DNA from 2 places in the Brevundimonas fontaquae genome. Region 1 is predicted to be linked to the other one. Evidence: predicted binding sites of a transcription regulator. Region 1 holds the regulator's gene; the other holds the start of a gene.

The links. Region 1 encodes LexA, which represses DNA repair genes until DNA is damaged. Its sites were predicted from a motif close to ATGTTCNCNANNTGTTCT; they were not measured.
Region 2: a site for LexA is predicted at 1,550-1,567, ahead of recA (recombinase RecA). Genes of this name have one in related genera too.

Annotation. Positions count from the first base shown of each region.
Region 1 covers NZ_CP070968.1:2,013,055-2,017,494, forward strand. The annotation lists gene JX001_RS09835 (ComEC/Rec2 family competence protein) at 1-1,547, shown strand, start outside; gene lexA (transcriptional repressor LexA) at 1,528-2,226, opposite strand; gene trpC (indole-3-glycerol phosphate synthase TrpC) at 2,345-3,139, opposite strand; gene trpD (anthranilate phosphoribosyltransferase) at 3,136-4,173, opposite strand; gene JX001_RS09855 (anthranilate synthase component II) at 4,176-4,440, opposite strand, start outside.
Region 2 covers NZ_CP070968.1:752,971-757,410, reverse strand. The annotation lists gene recA (recombinase RecA) at 366-1,448, opposite strand; gene JX001_RS03595 (F0F1 ATP synthase subunit delta) at 2,084-2,638, shown strand; gene atpA (F0F1 ATP synthase subunit alpha) at 2,711-4,243, shown strand; gene JX001_RS03585 (F0F1 ATP synthase subunit gamma) at 4,277-4,440, shown strand, end outside.

The sequences.
Region 1 (4,440 bases):
TGGGCGAAACGCGTGGGGCCGAGCTTGCCGCGCCGCCGTGGCGACTTCGACTTGAAATGGCGGTCAACGGCGCCCGCTTCGCATTGGCCGAGCGGATCGTGGCAAGGCTCGGCGAACGGACCGGCGGGATCGCCGCCGCCATGACCACCAGTCATGAGACCTGGATCAGTCAGGAGGACATGGATGTGATGCGCGATTCCGGCCTGGCGCACATCCTGTCGGTGTCAGGGCTGCATATGGCCATCGTCGGCGGGTTCGTCTTCTTCGCGGTGCGTCTGGGCGTGGCGGCCTGGCCCTGGTTGGCCGTGCGGGTTCACGGCAAGAAGGTCGCGGCCTTGGCGGGCCTCACGGCGGTCGGGGTCTATCTGGTGGTGTCGGGCGCGCCGCCGCCGGCCGAGCGGGCGGCGATCACCGCCTCCATCGCCTTTCTCGCCATCCTGCTGGATCGACAGGCGGTCACGATGCACGGCCTGGCTGTGGCGGCCTTTATCGTTTTGGCGATACAGCCTGAAGCCATCGTCACGCCGGGTTTCCAGATGTCGTTCGCGGCGACGGCGGCCTTGGTCGCCTTGGTCGAGGCCTGGCCGAAGCGCCCGCGCGAAATATCCGCGCCCTGGCCGATCCTGGCAGTCCAACGGCTGGGCGGTTGGTTGACGGCGGCTGTGGCGGCCAGTGTCGTCGCCGGATTGGCGACGGGACCGTTCGCCATGCAGCATTTCAACCGCACGGCCATGTATGGACTGCTCGCCAATCTCGGCACGTCGCCCGTGGCGGACTTCATCCTGATGCCCGCGCTGGCCTTGGGAGCAGCGCTGGAACCCTTGGGGCTGGGGGGACCGTTTCTGGCGATTGCGGGATGGGGCGTGGATCTGATGCTGGCCATCGGCGCCTGGACGGCGGGATTGCCCGGCGCGGTCAGAACGGTCGCCAGCGCGCCGAACTATGTCCTGCCCGTCGCCTTCCTGGGCGTGCTGTTCGTCTGTCTGTGGCAGGGACGCCTGCGCCGGTTGGGACTGCCCTTTGCAGCGGCCGTCCTGATCTGGCCGCGTGAACCGACGCCAGATCTGTGGATCGGCGATGGCGGAACAAACGCCGCCTTTCACCGTGACCGGGCGGCCGTCGTCGTACGGCCTGGCGTGCGTGAATTTGCGGTGGATCTCTGGTCGCGAAGACGGGGGCTGGCCATGACGGATCGCTCGGAGACAGGCTGGGTCTGCGACCGTTTCTCCTGTCGACCGGACACCAATGAGGCGGGTCCCGTGGCGATCTGGTGGGGGCGAAAGTCGCCGAGCTCCGATCAGATGGAGGCGTTATGCCGCGCAGCGCCCGTTGTCAGCGTACGCGCCGTCGTCTCGTCAATCCCAAGCGCCTGTCAGGATCGTCTTGTCCTGGACGGCGTGGACTTTGCGCGGGGCGGAGCCGTGGAGTTGTGGCAGGCCAGCTCTGACGAGCCGAATCGATGGCGCGCGGTGTGGACGGCCGACGTTCGCGGCGACCGCCCCTGGACGCGTCAGTCTGATCCGGACGTCAGTGATACCGGCGCATGAGGCCGACCAGCTTGCCCTGAACCGCGACCTGATCCGAGCCGTAGATCTTGGTTTCATAGTTGCGGTTGGCAGGTTCCAGCGCGATCGAGGCGCCTTTCTTGCGAAGGCGCTTCAGCGTCGCCTGCTCGCCCTCCACCAGAGCCACCACGATTTCGCCGGAGGCGGCGTTATCGGTCGATTTGATCACCACCATGTCGCCGTTCAGGATACCGGCCTCGATCATGGAGTCGCCTTCGATCTCCAGCAGGTAGTGCTCGCCCGAACCCAGCATGGACTCGGGAACCGGATAGCGGGCGGTTTCATGCTCGATCGCATCGATCGGCGTGCCGGCGGCGATCTTGCCCATCAGCGGCAGCTCGCGGGTGTCGTTGGCCGCCATCTGGGCCGCAGGTCGGACACCCCCGCCGCCCTCGATGACGTCGGGCTTGAACCCGGCGCGACCGCGCGGCGCGCCGGCCGTCGCCTGTTCGGGCAGTTTCGTGACTTCCAACGCGCGGGCGCGGTGAGCGAGACGACGAATGAAGCCGCGCTCCTCCAGCGCCGTGATCAGCCGGTGAATGCCGGACTTGGAGGCCAGCTCGAGCGCCTCCTTCATCTCGTCGAACGAAGGGGAGACGCCGGTCTCCTGGATGCGTTCGTGGATGAACATCAGCAGTTCGTGCTGTTTGCGCGTGAGCATCGCCAGGCCCTCATGCGCCCGCCGACGAATCGGAACGGGCCGTGAACATTTGTCGATGTTCTGTAAGTGTTCCTTGCTAATGTCAACTTAACGGCGGCGCTGGACGCCGCCGGAACATTCAGGCCGCGAGCAGTCGGCGTGTTGCGGCTTCGACGTCGTCCTGGCGCATCAGACTCTCGCCGACCAGGATCGCCTGAGCATGGGCAGCCGAGACGCGCGCCACGTCGTCGGGCGTGAAGATGCCGCTCTCTGCGACCAGCAGAGCGCTCACGGGGCTGAGCATGGACAGCCGCTCCGTGGTTTCAAGATCGACCTCGAACGTGCGCAGCGAGCGATTATTCACCCCCACCAGATCGCCGCCGAGCGCACAGGCGCGCGCCATTTCTTCCTCGTCGTGCGTTTCGATCAGCGCGTCCATGCCAAACCGCTCGGCCTCGGACAGAAGTTCGGCCGCCAGACGGTCGTCGATCATGGCGAGGATGATCAGGATGCAATCGGCGCCCAGGGCGCGGCTTTCGGCGACCTGCCAGGGATCGACCAGGAAATCCTTGCGCAGGCAGGGCAGGGCGACGGCCTCCTTGGCCTGGCCCAGATAGGTGTCGTCGCCCTGGAAGCTGGGGGCATCGGTCAGCACCGACAGACAGGCCGCACCGCCGGCCTCATAGGCGCGGGCCAGGGCCGGCGGATCGAAATCGGGCCGGATCAGGCCCTTGGACGGGCTGGCCTTCTTGATCTCGGCGATCAGGGCGGGCCGGCCGGTTTCCTCTCCGACGCGTTCCAATGCGGCGCGAAAGCCGCGCGGAGTCGATGCGGCGCGGGCCAGGGCTTCGATCGCGTCCTGTGACGTCGCCGCCTTGCGGGCGGCGACGTCCTCGCGCTTGTAGGCGGCGATACGGTCCAGAACGTCGGTCATGCGGGCTCTTCGCTTTCCAGCGGCGTGGAGGTGATGCGGGCCAGGCGATCCAGCGCCTCGGCGGCTCGACCGTCGTCAATGGCGGCAGCGGCGAGCGCGGCGCCCTCGGCCAGATCGGCCGCGCGATCGGACACCACGAGGGCGGCGGCGGCGTTCAGCAGCACGATGTCGCGGTAGGGTCCGGCCGCGCCGGCCAGAAGCGCGCGCAGGGCGACGGCATTCTCCTCGGCGTCGCCGCCGCGAATGTCTGCGATAGAGGCCCGCGGCAGGCCGGCGTCGTCGGGTGTGACCTGGAAGCGACGAACCGCGCCATCCTTCCATTCGGCGACGTCCGTGGGGCCGGAAGTCGCCAGTTCGTCCAGGCCTTGGCCGTGAACGGTCCACGCCCGGTTGGCGCCAAGCCGGCCCAGCACCTCGGCGAGCGGCTCCAGCAGGCGTGGATCATAGACGCCCATGACCTGTCGCCTTGCAGACGCCGGGTTCGAAAGCGGTCCCAACAGGTTGAAGACGGTGCGAAAACCGATCTCGGCCCGCACCGGCCCCACATGACGCATCGCCCCGTGATATGCAGGCGCGAACAGGAAGCAGATACCGGCCTCGTCCAGCGCCTTTTTCTGCTGCGCCTGCGACGCCATCAGGTTCACGCCCAGGATCGACAAGACGTCGGAAGATCCTGATTTCGATGACATCGCCCGATTGCCATGCTTGGCGACCTTCAGACCGGCGCCAGCCAGAACCAAGGCGGCGGCGGTCGAGATATTGTAGGTGTGCTGACCGTCGCCCCCGGTGCCGCAGGTATCGATCACCTCATAGGGATGATCCAGCGTCAGGGCGGCTTCACGCATGGCGCCCGCGAAGGCGGCGATCTCGTCCACGGTCTCGCCGCGCATCCGCATGGCGGTGATGGCGGCGGCGACCTGCGACGGGGTCGGCTCGCCCCGCAGGCAGGCGGCGAAGAAGTCGTGCGCCTGCTGGGACGTCAGGGGATGGCCCTCGACCAATCGAGCGAGGATCGGCTTGAACCCGTCGCCCATAATCAGGCGGCCGCGAGGCGCTTTACGCCGGCGATCTCAAGGAAGTTGGCCAGCATGTCGTGACCGTGTTCGGTGGCGATGGATTCCGGGTGGAACTGCACGCCGTGGATCGGGCGCGTACGGTGCTGCAGACCCATGATCTCCCCGTCGGCGGTCCAGGCGGTGACCTCCAGGTCGTCGGGCAGGGTTTCGCGCTTGACCGCCAGCGAATGATAGCGTGTGGCGGTGAAGGGCGAGGGCAGGCCGGTGAAGACGCTCTGGCCCTCA
Region 2 (4,440 bases), 1.3 Mb from region 1:
CTTCGGGTCGCCCGTTTTCGTTTGGCGCGCCTTTGCCCTTTCGTCATTCCGGGCGAAGCGTAGCGAAGACCCGGAACCCAGCGGCGCGCGAAAGCGCGAACCTGTCGCGGACTCGCTGCGCGAGGTCGTGCGGCGGATAGGTTTCGCCTTCAGCGCCGCTGGGTTCCGGGTCTTCGGGCCAAGCGGCCCTCCGCCCGGAATGACGAGGGCATAAAAAAGACCCGCCCGACACGAGGTCGAGCGGGTCGCTCCGGCGCCCTTCGCGGGGTCGGTGGCGGGTCGCTAGGGGCGACGGAGTAGCGGTGAAAAGACCGGACCGAGACCGGGACAAACTCTGACAGTCCGCCCAGCCTCGGAGGCTGGCGTCAGCCTTCCAGATCCTGGCCTTCGTCCGGCTCGGGCGTGCCCAGCAGTTCGTCGGCGATCTTGTTGGTCGAGGCGCGCACGGCCTTTTCGATCGAGGCCGCAATGTCGGGGTTCTGCTTCAAGAACTCGCGCACATTCTCGCGGCCCTGACCGATCCGGGTGGAGTCATAGCTGAACCAGCTGCCCGACTTCTCGATGATGCCGGCCTTGACGCCCAGGTCGATGACCTCGCCCAGTTTGGAAATACCCTCGCCATACATGATGTCGAAGATGACCTCGCGGAACGGCGGGGCGACCTTGTTCTTGACCACCTTGACCCGGGTGGTGTTGCCAACCACCTCGTCGCGGTTCTTGATCGCGCCGGTGCGGCGGATGTCCAGACGCACCGAGGCGTAGAACTTCAGCGCATTGCCGCCCGTCGTCGTCTCGGGCGAGCCGTACATGACGCCGATCTTGTGACGGATCTGGTTGATGAACAGCACGATGCATTTCGATTTGGAGATCGAGGCCGTCAACTTGCGCAGCGCCTGGCTCATCAGGCGCGCCTGAAGGCCCGGCAGGCTGTCGCCCATCTCGCCCTCGATCTCGGCGCGCGGCGTCAGGGCTGCGACGGAGTCGACGACCACAATGTCCACGGCGCCCGACCGGACCAGCGTATCCACGATCTCCAGCGCCTGCTCGCCAGTGTCCGGCTGCGACACCAGAAGATCATCCAGATTGACGCCCAGCTTCTGGGCGTAGACCGGGTCCAGCGCGTGTTCGGCGTCGACGAAGGCGGCGACCCCGCCCTTCTTCTGCACTTCCGCGACGGTGTGCAGTGCCAGCGTCGTCTTGCCCGAGGATTCCGGGCCGAACACCTCGATCACCCGCCCGACCGGCAGGCCGCCGATGCCCAGCGCCATGTCCAGGCCCAGCGAGCCGGTCGAGACGCTGTCGATCTCGGCGACCACGCCCGCCTTGCCCAGTTTCATCACCGAACCCTTGCCGAAGGCGCGATCGATCTGCGCGATCGCCGCCTCCAGGGCGCGTTGCTTGTCGCCGTCGTCCTTGCCCACCAATTTGAGTGCCGCCTGTGAAGCCATTGCCTTCGTCTCCCTTGCCATGATTCCCGTCATTCAGCTTGGGAGAGACCCGCCTGGACCCGCCCCCGTTTCGTGAGGCGGACTATGTGCATGGTTTGTTCTGGTTCACAAGATGTTCTCATCGATCAAAACAAGAACATCGGAAATCTCACGACCGATTTTGACGTAGATGCATCGCTCAGGCGATCCGCCACGCTGCCCGCCATCATGCTGATAGGGACAAAAGGCGGCAGTCCTATCGCCTACGCCATAAGCCTCCGACGGGTCGGCGGTCCCTGCGAAACCGTCCCGAGTGCGATCAAGTATTCCCCCTCTACCCTTAGAAGGCGCACCTTGTGTCGCCGGAGCGAGCCGTTTCAGATCCGCCCCCGTTCCATCCGCTCTCGCCACCTCTCCGCGTCCCCCTCCCCACGCGTGGCGAGGAAACGAGATGGCGATGCGGCCCCTGCGGCATCGGCGCGCCTTCACGCAATGTTGCGAGCGGCGAAACCCCGTGCTATCAGGCGCCCGGCTTGAAGGGGGCGTATTTACGGATACGGCCTCCGTCGTGCTTTCCGTAAGCATTTCAAGCTTTTGACCGTTGCGAGCCTCGCAGTCGGTTGCGACCCTGACACAACGACCTCGGACCCTAATCAGTGGCTGATGATTTCAGAACGACGGAAGTCGGCGATCGCTACGCACAGGCGCTGTTCGACCTGGCGCTGGAAACCGGCCGCCTGGACGCCGTCCGCGCCGACCTGAAGTCGCTGAAGGCGGCCTGGAGCGAAAGCGCCGACCTGCGTCGCCTGGCGACCTCGCCCGTCATCGCTGCGCCCGACCAGGCCAAGGGTCTGGTGGCCATCGCCGCCACGGCCAAGTTCGAGCAGACCACGACCAACTTCCTGGGTCTGCTGGCTCAGAACCATCGCGCCAAGGATCTGCCCGCCGTGATCGCCGGTTTCGAGGCGCGCTACGCGAAACACGCCGGCGTCGTCGCCGCCGAGGTCGTCTCGGCCCAGCCGCTGGACGCCAAACAGGTCGCCGCCATCACCGCCGCCCTGTCGAAGAGCCTGGGCAAGGCCCCGGAACTGACCGCGCGCGTCGATCCGTCGATCCTGGGCGGCCTGAAGGTCAAGGTGGGCTCGAAACTGTTCGACGCCTCGCTGAAGACCAAGCTCGACCAGATGAAGTTCGCCCTCAAGCGCGCGTAAACGCGCTCCCGCCACCCAGAATGCGCGCCTGAACGGCGCACCCGCAGAAGACTGAAGAACAGAGAGCCCGTCATGGACATCCGCGCCGCTGAAATCTCGGCCATCCTCAAGTCGCAGATCGCCAACTTCGGCGTCGAAGCCGACGTTTCCGACGTCGGCAGCGTGCTGTCGGTCGGCGACGGCATCGCCCGCATCCACGGTCTGGACAATGTCCAGGCCGGTGAAATGGTCGAGTTCACCAAGGCCGGCGTGAAGGGCATGGCCCTGAACCTCGAGCGCGACAACGTGGGCGCCGTGATCTTCGGCGCCGACGCCGCCATCGCCGAGGGCGACGACGTGCGCCGCCTGGGCGAGATCGTGGACGTTCCGGTTGGCAAGGGTCTGCTGGGCCGCGTCGTCAACCCGCTGGGCGAGCCGATCGACGGCAAGGGTCCGATCCAGTTCACCGAGCGCCGCCGCGTCGACGTCAAGGCGCCCGGCATCATCCCGCGCAAGTCGGTTCACGAGCCGATGCAAACCGGCCTGAAAGCCATCGACACCCTGATCCCCGTCGGCCGCGGCCAGCGCGAGCTGATCATCGGCGACCGTCAGGTCGGCAAGACCGCCGTCGCCGTCGACACCATCCTGAACCAGAAGAACGTCAACAAGACCGACGACGAGAGCGCCAAGCTCTACTGCATCTACGTCGCCATCGGCCAGAAGCGTTCGACCGTCGCCCAGATCGTCAAGACCCTCGAAGAGTCGGGCGCGCTGGAGTACACAATCGTCGTCGCCGCCACGGCGTCGGAACCGGCCCCGCTGCAGTTCCTGGCCCCGTTCGCCGGCACCGCCATGGGCGAGTTCTTCCGCGATAACGGCATGCACGCCCTGATCGTCTATGACGACCTGTCGAAACAGGCTGTGGCCTATCGCCAGATGTCGCTGCTGCTGCGCCGTCCGCCCGGCCGTGAAGCCTATCCCGGCGACGTCTTCTACCTGCACAGCCGCCTGCTGGAGCGTTCGGCCAAGCTGAACGAAGATTACGGTTCGGGCTCGATGACCGCCCTGCCGATCATCGAAACCCAGGCCAACGACGTCTCGGCCTACATCCCCACCAACGTGATCTCGATCACCGATGGCCAGATATTCCTGGAATCGGACCTGTTCTATCAGGGCATCCGTCCGGCCGTGAACGTCGGCATCTCGGTGTCGCGCGTCGGCTCGTCGGCCCAGACCAAGGCGATGAAGAAGGTCGCCGGTTCGATCAAGGGCGAGCTGGCCCAGTATCGTGAGATGGCCGCCTTCGCCAAGTTCGGCTCGGACCTGGACGCCTCGACCCAGAAGCTGCTGGCGCGCGGCGCCCGCCTGACGGAACTGCTGAAGCAGCCGCAGTATTCGCCGCTGGCGATGGAAGAGCAGGTCGTCTCGGTCTACGCCGGCACGCGCGGTTACATCGATGGCATCGCCGTCGGCGACGTGGGCCGCTTCGAGAAGGAACTGCTGGCGCGCATCCATGCGAACCACGCCAGCCTGCTTGAAGGCATCCGCACCAAGAAGGACCTGACCTCGGACCTCGAAGCCGAGCTGAAGGACATCCTGGCCGCCTTCGTCAAGACCTTCGCCTGAACCCGTCTGGTAAGCTGAGAGAGTAAGCGCCGGATGGCCAGCCTCAAGGAAATGCGCAATCGGATCGGAAGCGTGAAAGCCACGCAGAAGATCACGAAAGCCATGCAGATGGTCGCCGCGGCCAAGCTGAAGCGCGCCCAGGACCAGGCCGAAAGCGCCCGGCCCTATGCGCAGAAGATGGCCTCGGTCATCGCCAA